3 regions of the Cupriavidus sp. 207A1 genome follow, and region 3 is predicted to be linked to each of the others. Evidence: predicted binding sites of a transcription regulator. Region 3 holds the regulator's gene; each other region holds the start of a gene.
The links. The regulator sigma-54, encoded in region 3, starts transcription at its own class of promoters, with help from an activator protein. The targets are predictions, from matches to a motif close to TGGCANGNAANCTGCTTT.
Positions count from the first base shown of each region.

Region 1: a site for sigma-54 is predicted at 7,647-7,664, ahead of AC3FMM_RS20255 (ethanolamine ammonia-lyase subunit EutB). Genes of this name have one in related genera too.
Region 2: a site for sigma-54 is predicted at 1,686-1,703, ahead of prpB (methylisocitrate lyase). Genes of this name have one in related genera too.

Region 1 is NZ_JBYOJO010000011.1:69,841-80,251, forward strand. It holds gene AC3FMM_RS20220 (LysR family transcriptional regulator) at 1-430, opposite strand, end outside; gene fumC (class II fumarate hydratase) at 570-1,976, shown strand; gene AC3FMM_RS20230 (ferredoxin--NADP reductase) at 2,035-2,805, opposite strand; gene AC3FMM_RS20235 (hypothetical protein) at 3,003-3,344, opposite strand; gene AC3FMM_RS20240 (LysR family transcriptional regulator) at 3,702-4,625, shown strand; gene AC3FMM_RS20245 (aminoacyl-tRNA deacylase) at 4,709-5,182, shown strand; gene eutC (ethanolamine ammonia-lyase subunit EutC) at 5,244-6,059, opposite strand; gene AC3FMM_RS20255 (ethanolamine ammonia-lyase subunit EutB) at 6,069-7,451, opposite strand; gene AC3FMM_RS20260 (AI-2E family transporter) at 7,674-8,711, shown strand; gene AC3FMM_RS20265 (FadR/GntR family transcriptional regulator) at 8,775-9,494, opposite strand; gene AC3FMM_RS20270 ((Fe-S)-binding protein) at 9,620-10,402, shown strand; gene AC3FMM_RS20275 (LutC/YkgG family protein) at 10,399-10,411, shown strand, end outside.
Region 2 is NZ_JBYOJO010000026.1:471-10,881, forward strand. It holds partial or broken gene prpC (bifunctional 2-methylcitrate synthase/citrate synthase) at 1-645, opposite strand, end outside; gene prpB (methylisocitrate lyase) at 744-1,652, opposite strand; gene prpR (propionate catabolism operon regulatory protein PrpR) at 1,933-3,894, shown strand; gene AC3FMM_RS30695 (cysteine synthase A) at 3,911-4,912, opposite strand; gene AC3FMM_RS30700 (putative quinol monooxygenase) at 5,034-5,327, opposite strand; gene AC3FMM_RS30705 (HD-GYP domain-containing protein) at 5,552-6,775, shown strand; gene AC3FMM_RS30710 (MATE family efflux transporter) at 6,910-8,256, opposite strand; gene AC3FMM_RS30715 (hypothetical protein) at 8,246-9,142, opposite strand; gene AC3FMM_RS30720 (hypothetical protein) at 9,176-10,189, opposite strand; gene AC3FMM_RS30725 (aminotransferase class I/II-fold pyridoxal phosphate-dependent enzyme) at 10,186-10,411, opposite strand, start outside.
Region 3 is NZ_JBYOJO010000018.1:125,633-136,043, reverse strand. It holds gene AC3FMM_RS27170 (monovalent cation:proton antiporter family protein) at 1-1,125, opposite strand, end outside; gene AC3FMM_RS27165 (KpsF/GutQ family sugar-phosphate isomerase) at 1,269-2,252, shown strand; gene lptC (LPS export ABC transporter periplasmic protein LptC) at 2,299-2,928, shown strand; gene lptA (lipopolysaccharide transport periplasmic protein LptA) at 3,049-3,693, shown strand; gene lptB (LPS export ABC transporter ATP-binding protein) at 3,702-4,502, shown strand; gene AC3FMM_RS27145 (RNA polymerase factor sigma-54) at 4,625-6,103, shown strand; gene hpf (ribosome hibernation-promoting factor, HPF/YfiA family) at 6,152-6,502, shown strand; gene AC3FMM_RS27135 (PTS sugar transporter subunit IIA) at 6,849-7,304, shown strand; gene hprK (HPr(Ser) kinase/phosphatase) at 7,387-8,358, shown strand; gene AC3FMM_RS27125 (PsiF family protein) at 8,530-8,928, shown strand; gene rapZ (RNase adapter RapZ) at 9,044-9,922, shown strand; gene AC3FMM_RS27115 (LON peptidase substrate-binding domain-containing protein) at 10,015-10,411, shown strand, end outside.

The DNA.
Region 1 (10,411 bases), on a different contig from region 3:
ACGAGGTGGCAAGGTCGACGCGGTATTCCTGCAGCGCCTCCAGCACCTCCTGCGAGTTGCCGGTGACCACGCTGACGTCGATCGCGGGAAAACGCTCGCTGAAGCGGCGGATCAGTTCCAGCACGTAGTACGGCGCGGTGGCGCCCACGCGCAGGCTGCCGGTGCGCAGGTCGCCCGAATGGCGCAGGAAGAAGTCGATCTCGGTTTCCTGCTGCACCAGCGCCTCGACCCGCGGCAGCAGTGCCAGCCCGGCGTCGGACAGCGCCAGCCGGCGCCCGCCGCGGTGGAACAGCTCGACCCCGTAGGCCTCTTCCAGCGCGCGGATCTGCGCGGTGATGGTGGGCTGCGACAGGCCCAGGCGCTTGGCCGCCTGGGTGACGCTGCCGATGCGGGCCACCATGAAGAAGGATTTGAGCTGGGCGATGAGCATGCGGCGGGAAGAGGTCGCGGACGCCGGCAACGCGGCAAGACGGCGGAGCGTGGGCACCCGCCATGGCGAAGCGGTATTCTAATGGACCGCGCCATGCCCTCCGGCCCAGCCGTCCGCCGCCTTGCCAAGGAGCCAGCCCATGCCAGACCCGTCCACCGCCGCCACCCGCATCGAAAAAGACAGCCTGGGCGACGTGCCCGTGCCCGCCGACCATTTGTGGGGGGCGCAGACCGAGCGCTCGCGCCAGAACTTCCGCATCGGCACCGAGAAGATGCCGCCCGCGCTGATCGAGGCCTTTGCCATCCTGAAGCTGTGCGCGGCGCGCGCCAACGGCGAACTGGGCGTGCTGCCGCCCGAACTCGCGCATGCCATCGAGCAGGCCGCCGCCGAGGTCATCGAAGGCCGCTGGCCCGACGAGTTCCCGCTGTCGGTGTGGCAGACCGGCTCCGGCACGCAGACCAACATGAACCTGAACGAGGTCATCGCCAACCGCGCCATCCAGCTGCTGGGCGGCGAGGTCGGCAGCAAGACCCCGGTGCACCCGAACGACCACGTCAATGCCAGCCAGTCGTCCAACGACAGCTTCCCCACCGCGATGCACATTGCCGCCACGCGCGCGATCCAGCAGCAACTGCTGCCGGCGCTGGAGCAGCTGCAGCAAACCTTCGCGCGCAAGGTCGAGGCCTTTGCCGATATCGTCAAGGTAGGCCGCACGCACCTGCAGGACGCGGTGCCGCTGACGCTGGGGCAGGAATTCTCCGGCTACATGGCGCAGGTGGCCGATGCGCAGTCGCGCCTGCAGCAGGCCATGCTGCGCGCGATGCCGGTGGCGCAGGGCGGCACCGCGGTGGGCACCGGCCTGAACGCGCCGCACGGCTTTGCCGCCGCCTTTGCGCGCGCGCTGGCCGACTACACCGGCCTGCCGTTCGAGCCCGCGCCCAACCGCTATGCGTTGCAGGCCGCGCACGATGCGCTGGCCGACTTGTCGGGCGCGCTCAACACCACTGCGTCGTCATTCCTGAAGATCGCGCGCGATTTCATGCTGCTGGGCTCCGGGCCGCGCGCCGGCTTTGCCGAGCTGGTGCTGCCGGCCAACGAGCCGGGCTCTTCGATCATGCCGGGCAAGGTCAACCCGACCCAGGCCGAGGCGCTGGCGATGGTGTGCTGCCGCGTGATCGGCAACCACACCACGGTGACGCTGGCGAACGGACTGGGCACGCTCGAGCTGAACGCCTACAAGCCGGTGATCATCTACAGCCTGCTGCAATCGGTGAGCCTGCTGGCGGGCGCGGCCTCGAGCTTTGCCGAGCATATGGTCGAGGGGGTCGAGGCCGACCGCGAGCGCATCGCCGAACTGCTGGAGCGCTCGCTGATGCCGGTGACCGCGCTCAATCCGCATATCGGCTATGACCGCGCCGCGGAAATCGCCAAGCTGGCGGTCAAGCGCAACCTGTCGCTGCGCGAGGCCGCGATCGCGTCCGGGCATGTCACCGAGGCGCAGTTTGCCGAGTGGATCGACCTGAAGGGGATGACGCGCGAGGTGTAGCGCGTGCGGGCTTGAAACAGAGGCGCCCGGCGCGGAACCGCGCCGGGGCGGGCCGGCGTCAGCCGACGAAGGCCTTTTCCAGCACGAAATGGCCGGGGTGGCTCATATTGCCTTCGGCAAAGCCGCGCGCTTCGAGGATGGCGCGCACGTCCTTCAGCATATCCGGGCTGCCGCACAGCATGATTCGGTCGTTCTCGGTCGAGAACGGCGCCATGTCCAGGCGCTCGAACAGCTCGCCCGAGGCGATCAGGTCGGTGATGCGGCCGCGGTTGTCGAACTCTTCGCGGGTCACGGTCGGGAAGTACACCAGCTTTTCGCGCACCAGCTCGCCCAGGTGCTCGTGCTGGGGCAGGTGTTCCTGGATCAGCTCGCGGTAGGCCAGCTCTTCGACGAAGCGGCAGGTATGGGTCAGCACCACCCTGTCGTAGCGCTCGTAGACGTCGGGGTCACGGATGATCGACAGGAACGGCGCCAGGCCGGTGCCGGTGGCCAGCAGCCACAGGGTCTTGCCGGGCAGCAGGTTGTCCACCAGCAGCGTGCCGGTCGGCTTCTTGCCAACGTAGATCTGGTCGCCTTCGCGCAGGTGCTGCAGGCGCGAGGTCAGCGGGCCGTCGGGCACCTTGATGCTGAAGAATTCCAGCGTCTCTTCATAGTTGGCGCTGGCAATGCTGTAGGCGCGCAGCAGCGGGCGGCCATTCACTTCCAGGCCGACCATGGCGAACTGGCCGTTTTCAAAGCGGAAACCGGGGTCGCGCGTGCAGGTGAAGCTGAAAAGGGTGTCGGTCCAGTGATGGACGGAAAGGATCGATTGCTGGTTCAGATTGCTCATGGCAAGACGCGGAATGCAGCGCGACGGCGCGCCAAAAAAACGGCTGGGAAGGAAGCGATCTTAACGCAAGCCCCGGCTCGGCGCAGGCGGAGCCTGCAACGGCAGCAGGGATTAGCGCCAATCCCGAGCGGATGAGCCGAAGCCATCACGTCGATAAACGCGTGGCGGCGCTTGCCTGGCTCAGCGAGATCCCGGCTTCACCCGCCAGGCGTGAGCGCGCCGGACAGTTCGCAGCGCTGGCGCGCCAGCGCTTCGCGCGAGTAGCCGTGGCGCACCCGCAGCTGGTGCTCGACGGCGTCGGCCTGGTCCAGGCACGCGAACACCAGGTCGTCCTTGACGCGTTGCGACACGCCCTTCAGGCGCGGCGCCTCGTACGCGACCTGGCGCGCGCGGCAGCGCAGGAACAGCAGGGTTTCCTGCGAGGCGATGATCAGCTGGTCATGCTCGATCCGCTTGCATTCGACCAGATCCTGGGCGGAGGCGCTGGCGCCGGCAAAGAACAAAGGCAGGCACAGCCATCGGCGCAACGAGCGGTGCATGGCAAACGGGGGCGCAGAAGGCCAGTTGAGGGTCCGGCTCGAATCATTGCCCAGACCCGCGCCCAGCGCAAGCCGCAGTGCGCGCAACATCGCATTGCGGCACGGCGCCGGACGGTGCCAATTCGGATATCGGTGTCCATTTAGCGGAACAATTGCCCGCAAAGGCTGAAAACTTCGTCGTCACGCCGCCCATGCTGCATCGCAGCATATGGCTGGGACGTAAGTCCCGCCCGGCATGAAGAGGCTTGGGCCACTCAAGACCGCGTTCCACTGGTATGTGAGCGCCCGCCGGCCCCATGCCGCCGGCATGGCAATATACGGGGGCCGTCACCGCCCCTGTCTCTTCCTGATCACCCCATGGACCTGAACGCCCTGCGCCTGTTCGTCGACATCGTCGACGCCGGCAACCTGAGCGCGGCCGCGCGCAAGCTCAAGATGACGCGCGCCAATGTCAGCTACCGGCTCAAGGCGCTGGAAGAAGAGCTGGGCGTGCAGCTGCTGCGCCGGACCACGCGCCATGTCGAGCCGACGCCGGTGGGCGCCGGCCTGTACGAGCACGGCCGCAATATCCTGGGCGAGGTCGCGGCGGCCAATGCGCTGATCAGCAACATGGGCAAGAGCCTGCAGGGCCATGTGCGGCTGTCGGTGCCCACCGGGCTGGGCCATTCGCTGCTGTCGCCGCTGCTGGTGCGGTTCAAGCAGCGCTATCCGGACATCACCCTGGATGTCGTGTTCGACAACCGCGTGCACAACCTGGTGTCCGAGGACGTGGAGGTGGCGCTGCGCATCATCTCGACGCCGCCGGATTCGGTGGTGGCCACCGAGATCGGCGCGGTCGACTGGATCGTCTGCGCCGCGCCCGCGTACCTTGCCGGCCACCCGGCGCCGCAGGCACTGGCCGGGCTGCAGTCGCATGCCATCGTGTGCGCGTCGCCGGTGGGGCAGAAGCTCAAGGCATCGGGCTCGCGCGAAGGCGGCAACGATGGCGAGGTGCGCGAACAAGTGGTGCTCGAGCCCACGCTCAGCTCGGAGAACTTCGCCTTCCTGAAAGAGGCGGTGCTGGCCGGCCTGGGCGTCGGCATCTTCCCGATCTATGCGATCGGCGCGGAACTGGACAGCGGCGCACTGGTGCCGCTGCTGTCCGATTACCGCATCAGCGTGTTTGGCAGCAAGCTCTACATGCTGACCATGCCCAACCGCTACCAGACCCTGGCCACGCGTTACCTGCTGAATTTCTTGAAGACCGAACTGCAGGCGGTGTGGCCGCGGCTGCACCGCTAGCCGCAGGCCATCGCCATGGCGCCGGCGCACTATATTAGGAGCACAAGGATAACCGTCGGCGCATCCGGAACCTAGGAGCAATCATGGCCCTGGCTAGTACGCTCGCTAACTGCCTGAGCAGCAAGAACACCCGCTACGACATCATCCGCCACCCCTACACCCTGAGCAGCATGGCCACGGCAGAGGCCGCGCACGTGCCCGGGGACCGGCTGGCCAAGACGCTGTTGCTGGAGGATGAACGCGGCTACGTTGCCGCTGTGATCCCTTCGAGCCATCACCTGCAGATGGCGGCCATCTGCGAACAGACCGGGCGCAACCTGGTGCTGGCGCACGAGGACGAGATCCGCGAGATATTCAAGGATTGCGACCTCGGCGCGATTCCGCCGGTGGCGATGGCATACGGCATGACAACTTATGTGGACGACAGCCTGATGCAGCAGCCCGAAGTGTATTTCGAGGGCGGCGACCACCAGGACCTGGTGCACATGAGCGGCGACCAGTTCAAGCAACTGATGTCGGATGCGGGGCATGGGCAGTTCTCGCGCCGCATGATGTAAGCGGTGCGACGGCAACGGCCACCACGCGGGTTGCGGCCCGCGCGGTGGCCGTTTTGCTGTTTCAGCGGCTCTGTGGCGATGCCTCGGCGCCTGCGGGCAACGCCGGCGCGCTGTCGTCCTTCAGGTCTACGCCGGAGCGCCCGAGCGCCGCCGCGCCGCAAAGCAGAAACACCAGCCGCTCGGCGGCCTGCGCGCAGGACAGCCCCTCGGGGCGCACATTGGAGATGCAGTTGCGCTCGGCATCGGTGCGGCCGACACGCGGCGCATGGGTCAGGTAGATGCCGAGGCTGTCGGGCGAACTCAGCCCGGGCCGCTCGCCGATCAGCATCACCACCTGGCGCGCGCCCAGGCGCTCGCCGATCTCGTCGCCCAGCGCCACGCGCGACTGCTCGGCCACCACCACGGGGCCGATCTGCCAGCCCTGCGGCAGGCGCTGGCGCGCCGCCTGAAGCAGCGGCAGCGCATGGCGCTGCGTGGCCAGCGCGGACAGGCCATCGGCGATCACGAACACCACATCAGGCGCCTGCTGCGGTCGTGCCGCGTCCAGCCGCTTACGGCTGGCTTCGTCGAGACGACGGCCCAGGTCGGGGCGGCGCAGGTAGTGCTCGCGGTCCGGCGCCGCGCTGTGCACGGCCACGTGCGGCAGCCCGGCCGCATCCAGCGCCGCGGTGACGATGCCCACCTCGAGCGCCAGATGCACCGCATCGCGCGCCTGGGCATGGGCCAGGCCGAAGGCCAGCACGGCGTCGGTGGGCTGGCTGTGGCCGGTGCGGCCCAACGCGATGCGCGCGCGCGTAAAGCGGCGCAGCCGTTGCCACGGGTCGGCTTCGGCCGGGGCCGGATCGGGACTGGCGGGCGCCTGGCGTTTGGCCGTCATCGCGGTGCCTTACAAGGTGTGGGCCATCTGCAGCAGCGGCTGGCGCGCCGCGGGCTCCAGCAGCCGGCCGGCGCCGTCGGCAATGCCCATGCGCTGCAGCCAGGCCTCGAATTCCGGCGCCGGGCGCAGCCCCAGCACTTCGCGCAGGTACAGCGCGTCGTGGAACGAGGTGCTCTGGTAGTTCAGCATGATGTCGTCGGCGCCGGGCACGCCCATGATGAAGTTGATGCCGGCCACGCCGAACAGCGTCAGCAGCGTGTCCATGTCATCCTGGTCGGCCTCGGCATGGTTGGTGTAGCAGACGTCGCAGCCCATCGGCACACCCATCAGCTTGCCGCAGAAGTGGTCTTCCAGCCCGGCGCGGATGATCTGCTTGCCGTCGTACAGGTACTCCGGCCCGATAAAGCCGACCACGGTATTGACCAGCAGCGGCGAGAACGCGCGCGCCACCGCATAGGCGCGCGCCTCCATGGTCTGCTGGTCGACGCCATGGTGCGCGTCGGCCGACAGCGCGCTGCCCTGGCCGGTCTCGAAATACATCAGGTTGTCGCCCACGGTGCCGCGCGCCAGCGCCTGCGCGGCGTCGTGCGCCTCGGCCAGCAGCGACAGGCTGATGCCGAAGGCGGCATTGGCGCGCTCGCTGCCGGCAACGGACTGGAACACCAGGTCCACCGGCGCGCCCTGGCCGATCGCGCGCAGCGTGTTGGTGACATGGGTCAGCACGCACGACTGCGTGGGGATGTCGAAGCGGCTGCGCAGCTCGTCGATCATGCGCAGCAGCGAGACGATCGCGCCGAGGTTGTCCGAGGCCGGATTGACGCCGATGGTGGCATCGCCGCAACCATAGAGCAGCCCGTCGATGATCGACGCGGCAATGCCCTTGGGGTCGTCGGTCGGGTGGTTGGGCTGCAGCCGCACCGCCAGCCGGCCCGGCAGCCCCACCGTGCTGCGAAAGCGCGTGACCACCTGGCACTTGCGCGCCACCGCGACCAGGTCCTGGTTGCGCATCAGCTTGCTCACCGCCGCCGCCATCTCCGGCGTGATGCCGGGCGCCACCCGCGCCAGCGTGGCGCTGTCGGTCTCGTGCCGCAGCAGCCAGTTGCGCAGGTCGCCCACGGTGGTGGCATCGATCGCGGCAAAGGCGGCGGCGTCGTGGCGGTCGTGGATCAGGCGCGTGACCTCGTCGTCTTCATAAGGCACCAGCGCCTCGTTGAGGAAGCGCGTCAGCGGCACCTCGGCCAGCGCCAGCCTGGCCGCCATCCGCTCCTGTTCGCTCTGCGCGGCAAGGCCCGCCAGGGCATCACCGGCGCGCGCCGGGCTGGCCCTGGCCAGCAGCGTGCGCAGGTCGGCAAAGACGTGGCGGTGGTTGCCGATGGTATGGGTGTAGGCCATGCGTTGCGTTCCCGGACTTGGCGACAAACACGGATCGCGCGGCAAGCCGCGGGCCGCGCACGATTCCCCCTAATATAGACACCCTTTGCGTGTGCCGATATGCCAACATCGGCGCCAGATCGCGGCGGCAAGTGCGAACCAAGCAGCGACTGACGCAGCCATTACACCTGGATCGGCGAGAATCCAGAATTCCTTTCAGCAAATTGCATGCCGGAGACACCGATGAAAGACCCCGAACCGACCGTCACCCCGCGCCTGCCGCCGGCCGCGTGGTACAGCGTCGGCACCGTCGCCTACCTGCTGACCGTGCTGGCGCTCTGGACCGTGCTGCACGCCAACCTGGTGGCGGCGCTGCTGTCCGGGCTGCTGCTGTATTCGCTGGTGGACGTGCTGGCGCCGCGCCTGAAGCGCCTGCACCAGCGCCACGACGCGCTCGCGGTGGCGATCCTGTCGGCGCTGATCCTGCTGGGGCTGACGCTGGCGGGCTGGCTGCTGGTGCGCTTCGTCAGCGGCGAGGGCAATACCCTGGACGGACTGCTCAACCACGTCGCCGACATCATCGACCGCTCGCGCGGGCAGCTGCCGCCGTGGGTCAGTGACGCGCTGCCCAACGGCGTCGACGAACTGGCCAACACGCTGATCGACACGCTGCGCGAACACGCCGCGATGGCGCAGAAGCTGGGCGCCGAGGTACTGCGCACGCTGGTGCATATCCTGATCGGCCTGGTGATCGGCGCGATGGTGGCGCTGTACCGCGCCGTGGCGCGGCCCAACCGGCGCCCGCTGGCAGCCGCGCTGGTGGCGCGCGCGCGCACGCTGCAGCAGGCGTTCTCGCAGTTCATCTTCGCGCAGATCCAGATCTCCACCATCAACACCGTGCTGACCGCGCTCTACCTGCTGCTGGTGCTGCCGCTGTTCGGCGTGCACCTGCCGCTGAGCAAGACCCTGGTGGTGATCACCTTTGTCGCGGGCCTGCTGCCAGTGCTGGGCAACCTGATCTCGAACACGGCCATCGTGGTGGCCTCGCTGTCGGTATCGCTGCCGATCGCGGTGGGCTCGCTGGTGTTCCTGGTGGTGATCCACAAGCTCGAGTACTTCCTCAACGCGCGCATCATCGGCGCGCGCATCCAGGCCGCGGCGTGGGAACTGCTGATGGTGATGCTGCTGATGGAAACGCTGTACGGCATCCCGGGCGTGATCGCCGGGCCGATCTTCTACGCGTACCTGAAGCGCGAACTGGCCGGTGCCGGGCTGATCTGAAGGCAGTGGCCGGCACGCCGGGCCGGTGGTAGGACCAACTCCCGGCCTCAACCGCCTCTGTATTCAGGCCCCGTCCTGCTCCACGCGGCTGCGCACGAAGTCGATGTGGGTCTGCATCGCCGTGCGTGCCTCTTCGGGGCGGCGCGCGCAGATGGCATCGCACAGCGTGCGGTGCTGCAGCAGCAGCAGGTCGGAGGCGCCGTCGTCCTGTTCGCGCAGGCCGGTGCCGTTGATGGTGATGTGCTCGCGCAGCATGCCGATCACGCTGGTATGCAGGTGCAGGAACATGGTGTTGTGCGAGGCCTGCGCGATGGCGTCATGCAGCTGCGCGTCGGCATCGGCCTCGGCCTGCTTGTCGTCGGCGGCGCGCGCGCGTTCCAGTTCGGCCATCAGCGCACGGATGCGCTTCACGTCGGCGGCATCCGCGCGCAACGCCGCGAAGTAGGCGGTGGCGCCTTCCAGCACGCGGCGGAACTCCAGGATGTCTTCGCGCAGCGCGGGATGGTCGGCCACCAGCTGGCCCCACGGCGAGGCAATGCCGGCGCGCAGCTGGTCGGTGGCATAGACGCCCGCGCCGCGCCGGCTCTGCAGCAGGCCGCGCGCGGCCAGGCGCTGGATCGCCTCGCGCACGGTGTTGCGCGCCACCGCGTACTGCTCGGCCAGCGTGCGCTCGGCCGGCAAGCGCGTGCCGGGTGGCCAGGTGCCGTCGAGCAGCGCGGTTTCCATGCGCCGCATCACCGACTCCACGCGTCCGCGGGCATTCCCGTGCCTGGCTGCCGTCATGCCGTATTCCCTCGCTCCTGAACGTGCGCGGCGCGCATTCTGAATTGGTCCGACCAATTTGAACCGCCGCGCGGAAGCGGGAATTATGCGCCCAAACGTGCGACCCAGCACGTGTGGAGCGAGACATGAAGGATCGTCAGTACCCCAGCGGCCCTGCCCCCACGCAGGCCTACCTGTTTGCCACCTGCCTGGTCGACATGTTCGTGCCGCAGGCCGGCCTCGATGCCGTGCGGCTGCTCGAGCGCGAAGGCCTGACCGTGCATTTCCCGCGCGGCCAGAGCTGCTGCGGCCAGCCCGCCTACAGCAGCGGCAACCCGGACGCGGCGCGCGCGGTGGCGCGAGCCCAGCTCGACCTGTTCGGCCAGCCATGGCCCGTGATCGTGCCGTCCGGCTCGTGCGCCGGCATGATGCGGCACCACTGGCCGCAGCTCTTTGCCGACGATCCGGTGGCCGGCCCGAAGGCGCGCGAACTGGCCGGGCGTGTCTTCGAGCTGGGCGAGTTCCTGCTGCACGTGCTGAAGGTGGACTTCGGCACTGCCGCGTCGTCGGCCCAGCCGTCGGAGCGCATCGTGCTGCATACCTCGTGCGGCGCGCGCCGCGAAATGGGCACGCGCGGGCACGGCGTGGCCCTGGTCGATGCGCTGCCGGGCGTGACCCGCGTCGAGCATGCGCGCGAGTCGGAGTGCTGCGGCTTCGGCGGCACCTTCTCGCTCAAGCATCCCGATATCTCGGGCGCCATGGTGCGCGACAAGGTGGCGTCGGCCTGCGCCACCGGCTGCGACCGCCTGGTCTCGGCCGACTGCGGCTGCCTGCTCAATATCGGCCATACCGCCGCGCACGACCGCGCCCCGCTGCAGGTGGAACACCTGGCCAGCTTCCTGTGGCGCCGTACCGGAGGTGCCGCATGAGCACGCCCG
Region 2 (10,411 bases), on a different contig from region 3:
CATGTCCGAGCCGGTGCCGGCGATCACGCGCGCGGTGAAGGTCGAGGCGTTGAACTCGTGCTCGGCGTACAGGTTGAGCGAGGTGTTCATGGCGCGCTCCCACAGCGCCGACGGCTTCTCGCCGTGCAGCAGGTGCAGGAAGTGGCCACCGATCGAGTCATCGTCGGTCTCCACTTCGATGCGGCGGCCGTTGTGGCTGTAGTGGTACCAGTACAGCAGCATCGAGCCGAGGCTGGCCATCAGCCGGTCGGCGATGTCGCGCGCGCCCGGGGTGTTGTGGTCTTCCTTCTCCGGCAGCACCGTGCCCAGCACCGACACGCCGGTGCGCATCACGTCCATCGGATGGGCGCTGGCGGGCACCCATTCCAGCGCCGCCTTGACGTTGGCGGGCAGGCCGCGCAGCGACTTCAGCTTGGCCTTGTAGGCGGCCAGCTCGGATTTGGTCGGCAGCTTGCCGTGCACCAGCAGGTGGGCGATCTCCTCGAATTCGCAGGTCTCGGCGATGTCGAGGATGTCGTAGCCGCGGTAGTGCAGGTCATTGCCGGTGCGGCCGACGGTGCACAGCGCGGTGTTGCCGGCGGTCACGCCCGACAGCGCGACGGATTTCTTGGGCTTGGGAGTGACGAGCGGTTGCGCTTCGGACATCTGGGTCTCCTTGGTGTGATGCCTGGTGTTGCCTGTCTTGGTCGTGCAAGCGGCCGGGAGGGGATGTCCCCGGCCCGGCCGCGCCTGCGTCTGGTTGCTTACTTGCCCTTGCCTTGCGCGAACAGGGCGTCGAGCTTCTGCTCGAAGTCATGGTAGCCGATGCTCTCGTAGAGCTCGGCGCGGGTCTGCATGGTATCGACCACGTTCTTCTGCGTGCCGTCGCGGCGGATCGCCGCGTAGACGTTTTCCGCCGCCTTGTTCATGGCGCGGAAGGCCGACAGCGGGTACAGCACCATCGACACGCCGGCACCGCCCAGTTCTTCGGTGGTGAACAGCGGCGTGGCGCCGAACTCGGTGATGTTGGCCAGTACCGGCACCTTCACCGCGTCGACGAACTTGCGATACATGCCGAGGTCGGTCATGGCTTCCGGGAAGATGGCGTCGGCGCCGGCTTCGACGCAGGCCACGGCGCGCTCGATGGCGCTGTCCAGGCCTTCCACGGCCAGCGCATCGGTGCGGGCCATGATGACGAAGTTCTCGTCGGTGCGGGCGTCGACGGCGGCCTTGATGCGGTCGACCATTTCGCCCTGGGTGACGATTTCCTTGTTGGGACGGTGGCCGCAGCGCTTGGCGCCGACCTGGTCCTCGATATGCATGGCCGCGGCGCCGAACTTGATCAGCGACTTGGTGGTACGGGCCACGTTGAAGGCCGAGGCGCCGAAGCCGGTGTCGACATCGACCAGCAGCGGCGTGTCGCACACGTCGGTGATGCGGCGGATATCGGTGAGCACGTCATCCAGGTTCGAGATACCCAGGTCCGGCAGGCCCAGCGAGCCGGCCGCCACGCCGCCGCCCGACAGATAGATGGCCCGGTAGCCGGCGCGCTTGGCCAGCAGCGCGTGGTTGGCGTTGATGGCGCCGACCACCTGCAGCGGATGTTCGTCGGCAAGCGCCTGGCGGAAACGGGCGCCAGCGGAGCGCGCGAGGTCGGAAGCGGAGTAGGTCATGGCGTATGCGTTGGTGAACAGGACAAGCCGAATACTGCAAGGGGTGTGCCAGGCTCGGCGAAAGCAGCCGGAAAACCCGGAATCCCTTGCCAGCGCTGGGCTGGCGGGCAGGGCGACAGGCACCTCCGCGGGTTCCGTGCCGGGTTTTCCGCACTTTTGAAATCCACGACCTGTGTTTTGGAATTCAAAGTTGAAATCCCGGGCATCGTGGCGGACAATGTGACAGCACTGTACGCTTGTTCATCCCGCCTTTCATCCCACTTTCCTTCCGCACCGCATCATGGCTCCTCCCGTTTCCGCGCAAGGCCGCCCGCGCATCTGGGCAATCGGCATCAGCCGCCTCGCGCGCGCCTTTGCCGACCTGATCCCGGCCTATGCCGACCGCGCCGAATTCCGCATCGTCGGCAAGGGTTTCGAGGCCGCCGCCAGCGCGGTGTCGCGCGAGGTGCGCGAGGGCCGGCTCGACGTGGTCGTCGCCGGCGGCTCCAACGGCGCCTATCTGCGCCAGCATGTGGACGTGCCGGTTGTGCTGGTCAAGGTCACGGGCTTCGACGTGATGAGCGCACTGGCCACCGCGCGGCGGATCTCGCCGCGGGTGGCGCTGGTCACGCACGCGGCAACCTACGCCGAGGTCGATGAATTCGTGCGCGCGTTCTCGCTGTCGGTGCCGGCCTACACCTACCTGACCGAGGATGACGCGGTGGCGCGCGTGAAGGCGCTCAAGCAGGAGGGCATCCAGGTGGTGGTGGGCCCCGGCCTGGTGACCGACCTGGCCGACCGCTATGGCCTGACCGGAGTGTTCCTGTACTCGGGCAACTCGGTGCGCATGGCACTGGAAGACGCGATCGAGGCGGCGCGCCTGCGCCGCATCGAGGCCACCCGCCGCGACTACGTCAACACCATCCTGGCGCACCTGAACGAGGGCGTCGCGGCGGTCGACGCGCAAGGCCGGATCCAGTCGTTCAACCCGGCGATGGAGCGCTTCCTCGGCACCTCGGCCGCCGCCGCGGTCGGGCGCAAGCTGCAGACGCTGGCGCCCAGCCTGGCGCTGGAAGGGGTGATGCAGAGCGGCGACAAGGAGCTCGAGGCGATCCACAAGCTCGGCGACAAGATGGTGGTGGTCAACCGCATTCCCATTCTTTCCGAGGCCGGCACCACCGGCGCGGTGCTGACCATCCAGGACGCCAGCGCGATCCAGCGCGTCGACCGCAACCTGCGCTCGCGCAGCCGCGCGCGGCCGGCGGCGGTGCGCTACAGCCTGGACGACCTGGCCGGCACCTCGGCCGCGATGACGGCGCTGCGCGAACTGGCGCGGCGCTATGCCGTGGTGGACTCCACCGTGCTGATCGGCGGCGAGAGCGGCACCGGCAAGGAGGTGCTGGCGCAAGGCATGCACGATGCCAGCCCGCGCCGCGCGTTCCCGTTCGTGGCGGTCAATTGCGCCGCCTTTCCCGAGGCACTGCTGGAAAGCGAGCTGTTCGGCTACGAAGAGGGCGCCTTCACCGGCGCGCGCCGCGGCGGCAAGGCAGGCCTGTTCGAATCGGCCCACAACGGCACGCTGTTTCTCGACGAGGTGGGCGACATGCCGCCCGCGCTGCAGACGCGGCTGCTGCGCGTGCTGCAGGAAAAACAGGTGCTGCCGATCGGCGGGCTGGACGCGGTGCCGGTGAACGTGCGCGTGATCGCCGCCACCCATCGGGACCTGGCCGCGATGGTGCGCGACGGCAGCTTCCGCCAGGACCTGTATTACCGCCTCAACATCCTGCGCATTGCCATGCCGCCGCTGCGCGAGCGCGCCGAAGACCTGCCCGAACTGGCCGAGCTGCTGTACCGCCGCGCGCAGGACCGGCTGGGCCTGGAGCGCCCGCAGCGCCTGCCTGCCGCGGCGCGCGCCCGGCTGGCGCGCTACCGCTGGCCCGGCAATATCCGCGAGCTGGAAAACGTGACCGAGCGCATCGCGGTCCTGGTCGCCGGCCGCCGGCTCGACGGCGAGGCCCAGCAGCGCGAACTGCAGGCCGCGGCGCCCGAGCTGTTCGGCGAGGTCGCGCCCGCGGTTGAACCCGAAGCCGCAGCCGCGGCGCCAGCCGCGCGGGCGCGCCGGTCGCTGGCGCGCATCAAGCAATCGAGCGAGGTCGACCATATCCGGCGCGTGCTGGAAGAGTGCGGCGGCGACCGCACCGCCGCCTGCCATATCCTCGGCATCAGCCCGACCACGCTGTGGCGGCGGCTGAAGGCGGCCTAGCCCGGGCGTTATCCCGTTATCCGGCGGGGCTGGCCCGGCGGAACGGAATCGGCTGCAGCCCCTTGCCCTGCAGCCACGCCTCATTGAACAGCCGTCCCATATACAGGTCGCCACGGTCGCACAGCAGCGTGACGATGGTGTGCCCTGGTCCCATCTCGCGCGCCAGCGCCACCGCAGCGCCGACATTGATGCCGGATGAACCGCCCACGAACAGCCCTTCCTCGCGCAGCAGCCGGTAGACCATGTCCACGCAGGTCTGGTCGTCGATGCGCACGGCATCGTCGATGGGGGTGTCCTGCAGGTTGGCGGTGACGCGGCTGGAACCGATGCCTTCGGTGATCGAGCTGCCTTCGGCCTTGACCTCTCGGTGCTTGACGAAATGGTACAGGCCGCTGCCGTGCGGGTCGGCCAGCACGATGCGCACGCCCGGCTTGTGTTCCTTCAGGCAGCGCGCGATGCCCGCGAGCGAGCCGCCCGTGCCGGTGGCGCAGGTGAAGGCGTCGATATGGCCGGTGGTGGCGTGCCAGATCTCGGGGCCGGTGGTCTCGTAGTGGGCCTGGCGGTTGGCGAGGTTGTCGAACTGGTTGGCCCAGATCGCGTTTTCGGTCTGGTCGGCGAGCCGGCCGGCGATCTTCTGGTAGTTGTCGGGATCGGCGTACGGCTTGGCCGGTACCGCGCGCACTTCGGCGCCGAGCATGCGCAGCCGCTCCATCTTTTCCGGCGATTGCGTGTCGGGGATCACCACGATGCAGCGGTAGCCGCGCGCCGCGCACAGGTGCGCCAGGCCGATGCCGGTATTGCCCGCCGTGCCTTCGATCACCGTGCCGCCCGGCTTCAGCAGCCCGCGCCGCTCGGCGTCGCGGATGATGTAGAGCGCCGCGCGGTCCTTGACCGAGCCGCCGGGATTGAGGAATTCCGCCTTGCCGTAGATGTCGCAGCCGGTGTCGGCGCTCAGGCCGGCCAGCCGGATCAGCGGCGTGTGGCCGATGGTGCCGGCAAATCCATCCCTGATCTCCATGGTGCACTCCTGCCGCGCCCGGGGCGGGCGTCACCTTGATTGATAGGTCGGTGCGGCGGGAATGACAAGCGGCGGCCGGCGCGCTGGAGCAGCGGAAAGTGACCGGGATAGCGCCTTGCGCTCAGGCGGCGTTGAGCCAGCGGAAGCTGAAATCGCCCTCGACGAAGTCGGCGCGCGCGGCATGGAAATCGCGCATATAGGGGCGGTTCAGGTGCGATTCGAGCGCGCGCTTGGAATCCCAGACCATGTAGATGACGAACACCCGCGCGTCCTCGGCATCCTGCCCGACGTGATAGTCCAGGCAGCCGGGCTCGGTCAGCCCGCGCGAGCGCAGCGCAGCGAGCTGGGAGACCAGCGCGTCGCGGCGGTGGGTCTTGGCACGGGCGATGCCGACTAGCGTGTACGTTCCGGACATGGGTGAACGGGGGCGACTGGCTGGCGTCTGTGAGCACTGGGCCAGCCATTGTAGCGGCGGCCATGGCCCGGCCCGGCAATGCCCGACGGCGCCGTCCGGGCATTCGGGCGGCGCTTGACAAGGGTGCGCGGCACGGTTCCTGCCGCCGTGGCCGACGCTCAAGTTATGTCCGCCGCCGCCGATATCCGGAAGGACAACGAGAAAACCATCATCCGAGGGGGCGCATGCTGAGACGCATTGGATCGGAGCAATTGCAGGTCGGGATGTTCGTCGCCAGGCTGGGCGGGCCCTGGATCAACCATCCGTTCTGGCGCGCGCGCTTCCTGGTCGCCAGCGAGGAGCAGGTACGGCAGATCCGGTCGGCGGGCGTACGCGAAGTGTGGATCGATATCCTGAAGGGCCGCAACGTGCCGGTGCCGGAAGGGGCCGCCAACGCCGCGTCGGGCCTTGCCACGGCCCACCCCGCAACCGGGGCCGAGGGCCCGGCCCACGCGCCGCCAGCCACCACGCTCGAAGCCGAGATCGTGCATGCGCGCGAACTGCTGCAGTCCGGCAAGGCCGTGATCGGCTCGATGTTTGCCGACGTGCGCATGGGGCGGGCGCTGGACGTCAGCGGCGCGCTGCTGCTGGTCGACGCGGCGTCGCGCTCGCTGTCGCGGCATGGGCAGGCGCTGCTCGCGCTGGCGCGACTCAAGGCGCGCGGCGACGACAACTACCTGCATGCCTTCGCGGTCTGCGCGCTGATGATCGCGGTCGGCCGCACGCTGGGGCTGCCCGACGACGAGGTGCGCGAACTGGGCCTGGCCGGCCTGGTGCATGACATCGGCAAGCTGGCCGTGCCCGGCGCCGTCAGCCTCCGCGCCGGCGAGCGTACGCCCGAGCAGGAGGAGGCCTACCGCCGCCATCCCTCCGCCGGCTACCGCATCCTCAACGAAGCCCGGCTCTATTCCAATATCCCGCTCGACGTCTGCGTCCACCACCATGAGCGCGTCGACGGGCGCGGCTTTCCCTTCGGCCTGGTCGGGCACGAACTGAGCGTGCACGCCAGGATCGGCGCGATCTGCGATACCTATGACACCCTCACCGCCAGCCACCCCGGACACCAGCCATGGTCACCGGCCCGCGCCATGGAATACATGGCGGTGCGCGTCGACACGCTGTTCGACCGGCGCGTGTTCAAGGCCTTCTCGCGCACAGTCGGCATCTACCCGCTCGGCACGGTGCTGCGGCTGCGCTCCAACCGGCTGGCGGTGGTGTGCGCCCAGCATGACGCCGACCCGCTGCGGCCCAAGGTGATGGCGTTCTATTCGGTGTCGCAGTCGCGGCCGGTGCCGACCGAACTGATCGACCTGCGCCATGGCGACGAGACCGTGGTGGCGTTCGAGAACGCGGCGGAATGGGGCTTTACGGATGAGCAGTTGCTGGAGATGTATGCGCCGGCGGCGTAAGGCCGTCCCGCCATCGTAGAGCGCAATTTATCTGTCACTACTGTTAGCGTTGCCTGACGCGGCTTAACGCCGCTGTGTTGAGGCATTCTCTGTCACTTCGTACGCATGTTGGATGTCCCTCGGTTGTCAGAACGTTAGCGCGCCACTTCCATTTCAAGTCGTCGCTGAGATGCAACCTTCCGATGAAAGATTGCGCCGATGGCAAGTGCTGCCGCGCACAGCGCGATAAATCCGCCTATCCATACGCCGACAGGGCCGAAGCCATCCAGGCGGAATGCCATCCATGCACCCAAGCCAAGTCCGAGACCACAGCGCAAGACCCCAGCCACGGCAACTGCCGGCCATGCTATGCGGTAGGAGCGAAGCACCACGCAGAAATAGATCTGTATGGCATCGGCCATCTGGCTGGCAGCTACCCAGAAGAGCATTCTGGACGCCAGGGCAGCCACATCGGCATCGGCCGTGAACAGCGCGGCAATTGCGCTCCGTCCGAGCAGCAGGCCCACCGTTGTTGCTGCCGCTAGAGAGCAGGCCATCAGCAGGCCTGCCCTGAATGTCAAGATCTCCTCAGAAAATGCGCTCGCTCCGGCGGATCTGGCAATCAGCGCGCCCGACGCAATGGCGACAGATAGCGGCAACATGAAGACGAGCGTGGCAATGCTGGCCGCGATCTGATGTGCAGCAGACGCATTCGATCCCGCGCTGGCGATCAGGATAGCCATGCCTGAAAATGAGACGATTTCAACGAACTGAACCGCAGAGACTGGGATCGTGGCTTGCAGAACAAGCTTTAACGCGGTCAGTGAGATCCGGAGATCTTGGCGGCGACCCAACCCCCTCAGGACGTTGCTGCGTCGCAAGAGATGGCAGCAGATGGCCAGGCTCGCCCACGAGATGATCACGGACGAGGCAGCACAGCCCACCACTCCCAGTCGTTCGCCCGTGTCGTCGATGGTCGCGCTCATCAGGGCGAAATTCAGCGGCACTTTCAATATCAGACCGGCAATATTGATCCACATGAATGCTGCGGGACGTCCAGTTGCCGCTTCCATCGCAAACAGCAGCCGGTAGGCCAGGAGTGCAGGCAAGCCAATGGAGAGTACGCCGAGGAATGAGCCGGTCTTGCCCATGGTCACCGGATCGGTGTCGACCAGCATGGCGAGGCAGGTCATGAGCAGGGGATAGGAAAGCAGGGCGCATCCGATTGAGAGGACCATGCCAGCCGATAGCACGGCGCGCAGTTCGGTAATTGCACCGCTCCCCCAGAGTCGCGCAGCGACAGGTGTGATGCCATTGGCAATCCCAGTCAGGATAACCAGCAAGGCCACGTAAAGGGCACTGCCGATACCGATGGCGGCTAGATCCGAAGTGCCGAAGCGCCCGGCCATGACTGAGTCGATGCTCATCATGCCAATGGCAGTAAGTTGCATTCCGAGCGTAGGCGCAGCCAGCCCGGCGATCCGGCGGGCTTCATGGAACATGTGCACCGACCTGAAGTGCGACAATCGTGGCGTCGTCGGATGCCTTCAATCTCGGCCACGACTGGCAGGCCGGATCGTCGCGCTCGATTTCTCGGACCTTGCGTACGAGTCCCGCCACCCCGATCCTGAATACTTCGTCCAGCGCCTCTTCCAAGGTACAGGCGCGATATTTGTCGACCAGCCTGGCAGCGCCATCGCTCAACAGCATTAGCGATGGCGGTTCAATGGAATGGAAAGTTTCGAACGCAAGGGTGGAGGGATCCCAGTTTGGTGCCGCGATGGCATAGCCCCCTGGTTGGTTCATTGTCTTGCGCCTGACCAGCAGGCATCCCGAAATCTCGGTCAGGACAGCGCTTCGCCGTTGGTCGTCACCATGCGTCTTTGCGAGGCGCGCAGCGAGTGCATCGAATTCCAGGTCAAACCATGGTCCGAGCGTGGATTCCACGATATGAGCCGATGCAGGTCCAGCCCGTAACACGCCGCAGCAATCTCCGAGTTTGGCAAAGGAAACCCGGTGGCCTCCCGAATCCCGTTGCACCTTTGCGAGGATGACCGAGGCAGAGGGAAGAAGGTGCGCATCGGCAGCGCGATCCTTGATCAATTCACGGCAGTCCGCATTCGCAGCGTCGATGGCAGACGCGAGAAGCGCATCCGAATCGTGCGTTGTACCATTGCACACGATCGAGCGATGCAAGTGCCAGTTGATCCGGAGCGCATACCATTCGGCGTCGGAATGATTGGGCGCCAGCATCAAGGATGGAGCGATTCCGGTAGCGCCGTCGATGACCCAGGCGTGCACAGACGTGTCATCGGCCACATAGCCGCAAATGTCTTCGGACGGTTGGTTGCCGGAAGAATACGATCCGCTTTCGATCCGCTTCAGCATCGGAGTCTGAGTCCTTGCAATATGTCTGAACGGCTATCGCCAGTCGGCGGCGCTAGGCATGAGAATCGATGTGTCGCGTTGCAGCAGCGCTTGCTCCCAGTCAAGGAGCGGCCGGTTCAATGCCTTGCTGCCCAAACCGAAGAAGACAAAATCTGCCGTCCTGGCAGATCCGAACATGATCAGTGGCCCGCGATAGGCGACGAGGTTATCGACGACTCGCCGCATCGAGAGCGGCGCCTGGATCGCGTCGAAAAGCACGCCGCCACCATCTTCGGGCAATTGCCCCTGGCGAAGGACGCCGTGCTGGTGCGTGACAATGTCCAGAGTCGGTTTTCCGTAGGCTACCTGCCGGAATGCTGCCTTCACGGCCCTGTATCTGTCAGGGTAAAGATGGGCGGAATCGCTGCTGATCATCCTTGTGGAGTGCGAGGCAGCCGCCGGGAAAGAGCGGAATACCCATGCACGAAGCGCGTCCAGTACCGTCTGGGGGGCTACTACCTGCATGCAGAATGGGGGGCGGTCGTCTTTGACGATCACTTCGGGAAAATGGTGCTGGATGGCACTTGCGACGGTGTCGCAAAAGGTGGACTCCGTTGGGTCATACAGGATGCAGGAGCGCAGCCGATCTTCCTGAAGTGCCGCATGGTTGTCCTCTGCATAAGGAAAATTCGCGCTGAAAACATCGTGCACAAAAGTCGGAAACGTCAGTACGCCTGACAGCGCAAACGCTGCGCCATAGCCGAGAGAATATCCCGCGACATGCGTTGGCGCTCCGTGTTGCCGCATCACCATGGCAGCACAGAGGAACAGTACCAGTTGTGTGACCCTCGCGGAGCGTATGCCCCGCAAGTCAGACGGGTCCAGGAGCCTAGGCTTTGCCACTTCTTCGAAGACGGCGCGGCGATAGGTGTGTTCGTACCAGCCCGTAAGCGGCTGAAGCAGATCCGTGTGCGCTCGGAGCTCGCGCAATGTCGTGTGCGGTGATTGGCAGTACCGGCCTTCTTCCACACAGCTGGCGTAATTGAAAAAATATCCGAGATATGTCATCTGCACGCCTCCGCCAGCGCGGATACGACGCGATCCACCTGTGCTTCGGTAATGCCGGGACCTGAGGGAAGCATGATGGCATGCTCATGCAGATGTGTGGAGAACGCGTCGTGCTGATAGTACTGAAAGCGCGAATAGACAGGAAGCTGCGGAAGGGGAATCCAGACCGGACGCGCCATGATGTGTTGTGCCACAAGTTTTTCGATGACGGATCTGGACGGC
Region 3 (10,411 bases):
GAAGGGCGCGGCCAGCATCGACAGCAGCATCGACGCCAGGATCACCTGGATCAGCACCGGGTCGACCAGGTTCAGGCCGTCGATCTGGTTCAGCAGCACGAAGCCGAACTCACCCGCCTGCGCCAGCCCCAGCCCGGTGCGGATGGCCACCCCCTGGCGCGAGCCGAAGACCCGCGCCAGCACCGCGATCAGCACCAGCTTGAACAGCACCGGCACCACCAGCAGCGCCAGCACCAGCCATACGTGGTCCAGCACCACGCGGATATTGAGCAGCATGCCGATGGTGACGAAGAACAGGCCCAGCAGCACGTCGCGGAACGGCTTGATGTCTTCTTCCACCTGGTGGCGGTAGGGCGTCTCGGAGATCAGCATGCCCGCCATGAAGGCGCCCAGCGCCATCGACAGGCCCAGCCGCTCGGTCAACGCCGCCATGCCCAGCGTCACCAGCAGCAGGTTCAGCATGAACAGTTCCTGCGAACGGCGCGCCGCCACCACATGGAACCAGCGGCTCATCAGGCGCTGGCCCAGGAAGAAGATCGTGCCCAGCGCCACCACGATCTTGAGCGTGGCCAGTCCGAGCGCCATCACCAGGTCGCCCGGGTCGCGCGACAGCGCCGGAATCACGATCAGCAGCGGCACCACCGCCAGGTCCTGGAACAACAGGATGCTGATGATGTTGCGCCCGTGCTCGCTTTCCAGCTCCATGCGCTCGGACAGCATCTTGGACACGATCGCGGTGGACGACATCGCCAGGGCCCCGCCCAGCGCCACCGAGGCCTGCCACGACAACGGGAACAGCCAGTTGAAGGCCCAGCTGGCCGGCACCACCGCCAGCATCGACAGCACCACCTGCGAGCCGCCCAGGCCGAATACCAGCCGCTTCATCGCGCGCAGCTTGGCCAGGCTGAATTCCAGCCCGATCGAGAACATCAGGAAGACCACGCCGAATTCGGCCAGGTACTTGGTCTGCGCGGTATCGCTGGCCAGCCCCAGCGCATGCGGCCCGATCAGGATGCCGACGGCCAGGTATCCCAGCATCGGCGGCAGCTGCAGCATGCGGAACGCGACCACGCCGAACACGGCGGCGGCCAGCAGCACCAAGGTCAGTTCCAGCGGAGAATGCATCAGGCGGTCAGGGTGACCGGCGAGGCGCGCGGCCGACCCGGCACGGGCACCCTGCCGGCGGAAATACGGCGAGCACGGGCGAGCACGACGCGCGCCAGGGGTCGGCTCAGGTGCGGTCGCATTCGTTGGTATACTTCGTCGCCATGATAGCCAATTTCGATGCGGATCGAGCACTCAGGCTCGCCCGCGACACGCTCCAGACTGAAGCCGATGCGGTTTCCGCACTTTCCGGCCGCCTGAACGGCGACTTTGCCCGTGCCGTGCAGCTGATCCTGCTATGCACCGGGCGCGTGGTCGTTTCCGGGATCGGCAAGTCCGGCCATATCGGCCGCAAGGTCGCGGCCACGCTGGCCTCGACCGGCACCCCCGCGTTCTTCGTGCATCCGGCCGAAGCCAGCCACGGCGACCTCGGCATGGTCACGCGCGACGACGTGCTGATCGCCTTCTCCAATTCCGGCGAGACCGGCGAGCTGCTGTCGATCATCCCGATCGTCAAGCGCATCGGCGCGCGCCTGATCTCGGTCACCGGCAACCCGGACTCCAACCTCGCCAAGCTGGCCGACGTCCATCTGGACGCTGCGGTCGAGAAGGAAGCCTGCCCGCTGAACCTGGCGCCGACCGCCAGCACCACCGCCGCGCTGGCGCTGGGCGACGCGCTCGCGGTGGCGGTGCTGGATGCGCGCGGCTTCGGCGAGGAAGACTTCGCCCGCTCGCACCCCGGCGGGGCGCTCGGGCGCAAGCTGCTGACCCACGTGCGCGACGTGATGCGCACCGGCAACGCCGTGCCCGAGGTGCGCGAAAGCACGCCGCTGGCCCAGGCGCTGATGGAAATCACGCGCAAGGGCATGGCCATGACCGCGGTGGTCGATCCCGACGGACGCGCCATCGGCGTGTTCACCGACGGCGACCTGCGCCGCCTGCTGGAAACCCCGCGCGACTGGAAGACCGTGCCGATCGGCGAGGTCATGCACCGCAACCCGCACGTGGTCAACCAGGACCAGCTGGCGGTGGAAGCCGTGCAGGTGATGGAAGCCAACCGCATCAACCAGCTGCTGGTGGTGGACGACGACGGGCGCCTGACCGGCGCGCTGCATATCCACGACCTGACCCGCGCCAAGGTCATCTGAGCCGGCGCGCCACCGACGGCACCAGCAGCACAACGCCAAGGACACCATGCAGGCACTCCTCGCCTCCCTCAGCGGCATCGTCATGCGGCTGCTGCCGCTGCTGCTGATGGCCATCGTGGCGGGCAGCACGTTCTGGCTGGTCCAGATCAACTCCCCCAAGGAAGACCAGGCCGCGCAGACCACCAAGAAGCACGAGCCGGACTACTTCATGGACCGCTTCTCGGCCACCGAGCTGGCGCCCGACGGTAGTACCAAGATCCGCTTCACCGGCGAGCGCATGGTCCATTTCGAGGACGACCAGACCTACGAGGTCACGCGCCCCGCGATGCGCGCCTACGAGCCGGACCGCCCGCCGGTGACCGCGCGCGCCGACATCGGCCGCATGAACGCCGAAGGCACGGTGATCGACCTGTACGGCAATGGCCACGTGCTGCGCCAGCAGGGCAAGGACCCGTCCAAGGATCCGCAGCTGACCGCGGCGTCGAGTTATTTCCAGCTGCTGGTCAATGACGACATCGTCAAGACCGACAAGCCGGTCAAGCTGACGCGCGGGCCCTCGGTCATGACCGCCAACGGACTGATCTTCAACAACGTCACCCGCGAAGTACAATTGCTCGGCAATGTACGCGGCACCATCATCACCGGGCCGTCCCCGGGCCGTGCGCCAGGATCCTGAGTCCCGGTCCGGCGCAGCCGTGCATGCGGTGCCGGCCGGCACCGCCCTGCAGCGCACGCGCCAAAGTCCGCGCAAACCGCACCACCACGCATCCAGACGCCCTCAAGCAACCCTGCCAACATGACCGCTTCCCTGACGACATCGTCCCGTCGACGCACCGCCCCGGCCCTGCTCGCGCTGGCCCTGGCCTTCGGCCTGCTGGCCCAGCCTGCCCTAGCCGAGCGCGCGGACCGCGACAAGCCGATGGTGCTGGAGGCGGACAACGCCAGCTATGACGACGTCAAGCAGATCTATACGCTGACCGGCAACGTGGTGCTGACCAAGGGCACCATGATCCTGAAGTCCGACGCCGCCGAGCTGCGCACCGACCCCGAGGGCTACCAGTTCGCCGTGGCCACCTCGAAGCCGGGCAGGCAGGCCTATATCCGCCAGAAGCGCGAGGGTGTCGACGAATACATCGACGGCTGGGGCGACCGCATCGAGTACGACGGCAAGCAGGAATTCTCAAAGCTGATCGGCAATGCCCGCATGGCGCGGCTGCAGGGCGCCAAGCTGGTCGACGAGATCCGCGGCGCGGTGCTGACCTACGACAGCCGCAAGGAACTCTATACCGCGGCGGGCGGCGGCAGCGGCGATGCCGCGGCGGCCAACCCGTCCGGCCGCGTGCGCGCGGTGCTGTCGCCGCGCCAGGACCAGAAGTCCGGCACCGCAGGCGGCTCGCCGCTGGACCTGAAGTCGGCGCCCGCGCCCGCCAACAAACCCTGACCGTACCCATGACCGATACCGCCACCATTGCCGACAAGCCTGTCGTCGAAGCCAACTCCGTCCTGCCCGGCGGCAGCACGCTGGTCGTGCGCCACCTGAAGAAGCGCTATGGCTCGCGCACGGTGGTCAAGGACGTCTCGCTCGACGTCAAGAGCGGCGAGGTGGTCGGGCTGCTCGGCCCCAACGGCGCGGGCAAGACCACGTCGTTCTACATGATCGTCGGCCTGGTGGCACTGGACGAAGGCGATATCGTGCTCGACGGCGACCACATCAGCGGCCTGCCGATCCACGAGCGCGCGCGCATGGGGCTGTCGTACCTGCCGCAGGAAGCCTCGGTGTTCCGCAAGCTCAACGTCGAGGAGAACATCCGCGCGGTGCTGGAGCTGCAGCTGGACAAGGGCAAGCCGCTGGCCAAGGCCGAGATCGAGCGCCGCCTCGATGCCCTGCTCGACGACCTGCAGATCGCGCACCTGCGCAACAACCCGGCGCTGTCGCTGTCCGGCGGCGAGCGCCGCCGCGTGGAAATCGCGCGCGCGCTGGCGTCGTCGCCGCGCTTCATCCTGCTCGACGAACCCTTCGCCGGCGTGGACCCGATCGCCGTGGGCGAGATCCAGCGCATCGTCAGCTTCCTCAAGGCGCGCAATATCGGCGTGCTGATCACCGACCACAACGTGCGCGAGACGCTCGGCATCTGCGACCACGCCTACATCATCAGCGAAGGCACGGTGCTGGCCGCGGGCCAGCCCGAAGACATCATCGCCAATGACGCCGTGCGGCGCGTCTACCTGGGCGAGAACTTCCGCATGTGACAAGACGGCTGCCCGGCACGGGCAGCCATGGCTGCGCGGCGGGAGAGTCAGCGGCGATCACGGCGCATAAGCGATAGCAATTTCCGTTCCAACATCGGAAAGATGCGCATAAAATAGGTCGCATGAAACCGTCGCTACAGCTCCGCCTCTCCCAGCACCTGGCACTGACCCCGCAGCTGCAACAGTCGATCCGGCTGCTGCAGCTTTCCACGCTGGAACTGCAGCAGGAAGTCGAACAGGCGCTGACGGAAAACCCGCTGCTCGAGCGGGAGAACGACTGGATCGAAAGCCCGCTGCGCGTGGCGGCCGATGGCTCGGTCAACGTACAGAGCGCGCCCGCGCCCGCCCCCGCCGAGCCCCAGGGCAATGGCGACGCCCGCGCCGAAGGCGCCGCCGATGACAGCTACGGCGACAACAGCAGCGGCGACGACTACGGCAACAGCGACTGGAGCCTGGACGACTTCGCCCGCCGGCCGCAAGGCGACGAGGACGAAAAGACGCCGATGCAGCTGCGCGATGCCGAGCCCACGCTGCGCGAATACCTGATGGAGCAACTCACACCGCTGAAGATCTCGGCGCGCGACAAGGGGCTCGCCATCTTCCTGATCGAATCGCTCGACGACGACGGCTACCTGAGCGCCTCGCTCGAAGAGATCTGCGCGGAGCTGCCCGAAGAGCTGGAGTTCGACCCCGACGAAGTCCACGCCATCCTGACGCTGCTGCAGAGCTTCGATCCGGCCGGCGTCGGCGCACGCAATGCCGCCGAATGCCTGGCGCTGCAATTGCGCCGCCTGACCCACCCGCAGCGCGAACTGGCGCTGACCATCGTCACCCATCATCTGGAACTGCTTGCGGTACGCGACTACACGCGGCTGAAGAAGGCGCTGCAGGTCGACGAAGTCGCGCTGAAGGCCGCGCACGACCTGATCCGCTCGCTGGCCCCCTACCCCGGCCACGCGTACAGCCGGCCGGAGGCGGATTTCGTCGTGCCGGACGTATTCGTGCGCAAAAGCGGCAGCGGCTGGATCGCGCAGCTCAATCCGGATGTGATGCCGAGGCTGCGCATCAACGACATGTACGCGCAGATCCTGCGCGGCGCCAAGGGCGAGACCGGCACCGCGGGGCTGCAGCAAAAGCTGCAGGAGGCGCGCTGGCTGATCAAGAACATCCAGCAAAGGTTCGACACGATCCTGCGTGTCTCGCAAGCCATTGTCGAGCGTCAAAAGAACTTTTTCACCCACGGTGAAATCGCCATGCGCCCCTTGGTTTTGCGGGAGATTGCCGATACACTGGGTTTACACGAGTCAACCATCTCCCGGGTGACGACCAATAAATACATGGCCACGCCGATGGGTACTTTCGAACTGAAGTACTTCTTCGGCAGCCACGTGTCCACCGAAACCGGTGGCGCGGCTTCATCAACGGCCATCCGCGCCTTGATCAAGCAACTGATAGGAGCCGAAGACCCGAGGAATCCCCTTTCCGACAGTCGCATCGCCGAACTGCTGGGTGAGCAAGGCTTCGTTGTCGCACGCCGCACCGTTGCCAAATATCGCGAAGCCCTGAAGATCCCCGCAGTGAATCTCCGCAAGTCTTTGTAGCCGAGCCCACCGCCTGCCTGGTGAGGCTCTTTCAGAAGGAGAAGCGCTATGAACTTCAAGATCAGTGGACACCACCTGGACATCACGCCCCCTCTGCGTGAGTACGTGGAAACGAAGCTGGAGCGAATCGTCAGGCATTTCGATCAAGTCATTGGCGTTAGCGTGCTGCTCTCTGTCGACAATCACAAGGAAAAGGACCGGCGTCAGTACGCGGAAATCAATCTGCATCTAAAGGGCAAGGACATCTTTGTCGAGGCGCATCACGAAGACCTGTATGCGGCGATCGACGCACTCGTCGACAAGCTGGACCGTCAGGTGATTCGCTACAAGGATCGCGTGCAAGGCCACGACCGCGAAGCGGTCAAGTACCAGATGGCCGCAGCGCAAATGCAGCAATAAACCCGTGCCCGGCAGCCCCGCAGAGGGCTGCTGAACCAGGATTCCACAGGCAAGCCGCGCCGAAGCGCGGCTTTTTTGCGCCCTGGCACAGTGCCGGCTGTGGCAGCGGAGCAAACCTTGCCACGCAGGGAAGCCCGAAATGTTCGCAAGCGCAGCGCCAAGGTGTATGCTGCGCCATACAAAGAGAGAGAACTCGTGGCCGCGCCTGCTCGCGCTGCACCGCACAATGCAAGGGTAGCCGCTGCTCTATAATGGGCCGGACGTCTCCTCCGCCGGCGGCGGTCAGGGAGCCAGCCGCTGCCCGGCGGAACGATCCGCCCGCTAACTGAAATCCTGCGCATCGCCCATGAATCGTTTGGCCAAATTGCTGCCACCCGGCAACATCACCCTCGACGTCAGCGTCACCAGCAAGAAGCGTGTGTTCGAGCAGGCCGGGCTCCTCTTCGAGAACAACCATGGCGTGGCGCGCGCCATCGTCACCGACAACCTGTTCGCGCGCGAGTCGCTGGGTTCGACCGGACTGGGCGCCGGCGTGGCGATTCCGCACGGGCGCATCAAGGGCCTGAAGCAGCCCCTTGCCGCCTTCATGCGCCTGGCCGAGCCGATTCCGTTCGAATCGCCGGACGGCAAGCCGGTGTCGCTGCTGATCTTCCTGCTGGTGCCGGAACAGGCCACACAGCAGCACCTGGAAATTTTGTCCGAGATCGCGCAACTGCTGTCGGATCGCGACATGCGCGAGGGCCTGGCGACCCTGCCCACGCCCGATGCCGTGCACGAACTGCTGATCGCATGGCATCCCTGATCCACTGACTCCCCCGGAGCGGGCCGGCACCAGACCGGGCAAGCGCCACGCGCTTCGAACACCGCCTTACCAGCCATACCGCATGGAACTCACCGGCGTCACCTCCCAGTCCATCTTCGACGACAACGCAGCCGACCTCAAACTCTCGTGGGTCGCCGGCCTGGAGGGCGCGGACCGCGCCTTTGACGTGGAATTCGCCCGCGAAGCGACCTCCGCCGCAGACCTGGTGGGCCACCTCAACCTGATCCACCCGAACCGGATCCAGGTCCTCGGCAAGCCCGAAATCACGTACTACCAGCGGCTCGACGACGAGACCCGCAAGCGCCAGATGGGCGAACTGATCCTGCTGGAGCCGCCGTTCCTGGTGATCGCCGACGGCATGGAGCCGCCGCCGGACCTGGAACTGCGCTGCACGCGCTCGTCGACGCCGCTGTTCACCACGCCGGTGTCGTCCGCCGCGGTGATCGACCACCTGCGCCTGTACCTGTCGCGCATCTCGGCGCCGCGCGTGACCATGCACGGGGTGTTCCTCGACATCCTCGGCATGGGCGTGCTGATCATGGGCGAATCGGGCCTCGGCAAGAGCGAACTGGGCCTGGAACTGATCTCGCGCGGCCACGGGCTGGTGGCCGACGACGCCGTCGATTTCGTCCGGCTGGGGCCGGATTTCATCGAAGGCCGCTGCCCCCCGCTGCTGCAGAACCTGCTGGAAGTGCGCGGCCTGGGGCTGCTCGACATCAAGACCATCTTCGGCGAGACCGCGGTGCGGCGGAAGATGAAGATCAAGCTGGTGGTGCAGCTGGTGCGGCGCAACGACGGCGAATTCGAGCGGCTGCCGCTGGATTCGCAGTACCTGGACGTGCTCGGGCTTCCCATCCACATGGTCAAGATCCAGGTGGCGGCCGGTCGCAACCTTGCCGTGCTGGTCGAGGCCGCCGTGCGCAACACCATCCTGCGCCTGCGCGGCATCGACACGCTGCGCGACTTCATGGACCGCCAGCGCGCCGCGATGCAGGCCGATGCGGTCTCGCGCGGCCAGGGCCGGCTGCTGTAAGCCACCGTCCGCCGCGGTTTTCAATTGCTTACAACGGCGTGGCAAGCGCTCGTCAACGTTTCTCAGGCATGCTCCGTTTTGTGCTGTAATGGGCATCACGCCCGTTGCGGAAGCTGCAACGCCGACCCCGGCGCGCGGCGATAAGGTTGTCCACCCCCGAGGAGAGCAAGCATGAAGACCCTGATTGCAGTGTGCGCGTTAGTGACCCCGCTGTTCGCAGCCAGCGCCTTTGCGCAGACCGCCACGCCGGCCACCCCTGCTACGCCGGCCAAGCCGTCGGCCGCGGCCCCGGCCCCGGCAACGCCTGCCGTGCCGGCCACGCCTGCCACCCCGGCCAATCCGGACAAGCCCGCGGCCAACACCCAGCAGGACAAGATGAAGGCTTGCAATGCGCAGGCCTCCGGCAAGAAGGGCGACGAACGCAAGGCGTTCATGAAGGAATGCCTGTCGAAGTCCGGCGCGCCCAAGACCCAGCAGGACAAGATGGCTGCCTGCAGCAAGTCTGGCAAGGGCAAGAAGGGCGATGAATACAAGGCCTACATGAAGGAATGCCTGTCGAAGGCAGCCTGAGCGCCACCACCGGCGAAATGGCGACCCAAATGGCGAACCGGGCGGTTCGCCATTTTTTCTGCTGTCAAACTGCTGTCATGACGCAGCCGGCACCTGATGCTATGCTTCAGTTGCTATGCGCATCATCCTCATCACCGGCATATCCGGTTCCGGCAAATCCGTCGCACTGAACGTCCTCGAAGATGCAGGCTACTACTGCGTGGACAACCTGCCGGCGCAGTTCATCCCTGAACTGACCCGCTACCTCGACAGCCAGGGCTACACGCACCTGGGCGTGGCTACCGACATCCGCAGCCGCGAGTCGCTCGACCAGTTGCCCGACACCGTGCGCGCGCTGGCCGCCGAGCACCAGGTCGAGGTCATTTTCCTGACCGCCAGCACCGACGCCCTGGTGCAGCGCTACTCCGAGACGCGGCGCCGCCATCCGCTGTCGGCACGCACCGACGGCGTGGCCGGTGGCGGCGGCGCGTTCAACGACACGGCGCTGATGGAAGCGATCGAGATGGAGCGCGCGCTGCTGAGCCCGCTTGCCGAGGCCGCGCACCGCATCGACACCAGCAATGTGCGCACCAATACGCTGCGCAGCTGGATCAAGGAGCTGATCCGCGACGACAGCCAGCGCCTGACGCTGCTGTTCGAGTCGTTCGGCTTCAAGCACGGCGTGCCCAGCGATGCCGATATGGTGTTCGACGTGCGCTCGCTGCCGAACCCGTACTACGACCTGGCGCTGCGGCCGCTGACGGGCCGCGACACGCCGGTAATCGACTTCCTGCAGGCGCAGCCGATGGTGCTGGCGATGGCCGAGGATATCCGCGCCTACGTGGAAAAGTGGCTGCCAAGCTTCATCGCCGACAACCGCAGCTACCTGACCGTGGCGATCGGCTGCACCGGCGGACAGCATCGCTCGGTCTATATTGCCGAAAGGCTCGCCAACTATTTCCGGGCACATGGTAATGTGCTGGTCAGACACCGAGAGCTCGCACCGGCGGGCTGACGCACGCGGCATGGCACCCCGGGCTGCACGGGGCATCTGAGCGCGGCGTTGGCCTGGCGGCCCAATGCTGCGCGACCCCAAGCCTGCACCGCATGTCCTCGACCGACCTCTACCGTCCCGCAGGGTCCGAAGACCCGCCACGGACGCTCGAAAACCTGCCGCTGTTTCCCCTGCACACCGTGCTGTTTCCCGGTGGACGGCTACCGTTGCGCGTGTTCGAGGCGCGCTATGTCGACATGGTGCGCAACTGCCTGCGCGACAGCGCGCCGTTCGGCGTCTGCCTGATCGCCAGCGGCGAGGAAGTGGCCCGGCCCAACCAGCCCACCGTGCCCGAACTGGTCGGCTGCCTCGCGGAAATCGTCGACTGCAACATGGAGCAGCTGGGCGTGCTGCTGATCCGCACGCGCGGCCGCGAGCGCTTCCATATCATCAGCCACGAAACCCGCGACGACGGCCTGCTGGTGGCGCGCGCCGACGTGCTCCCGCCCG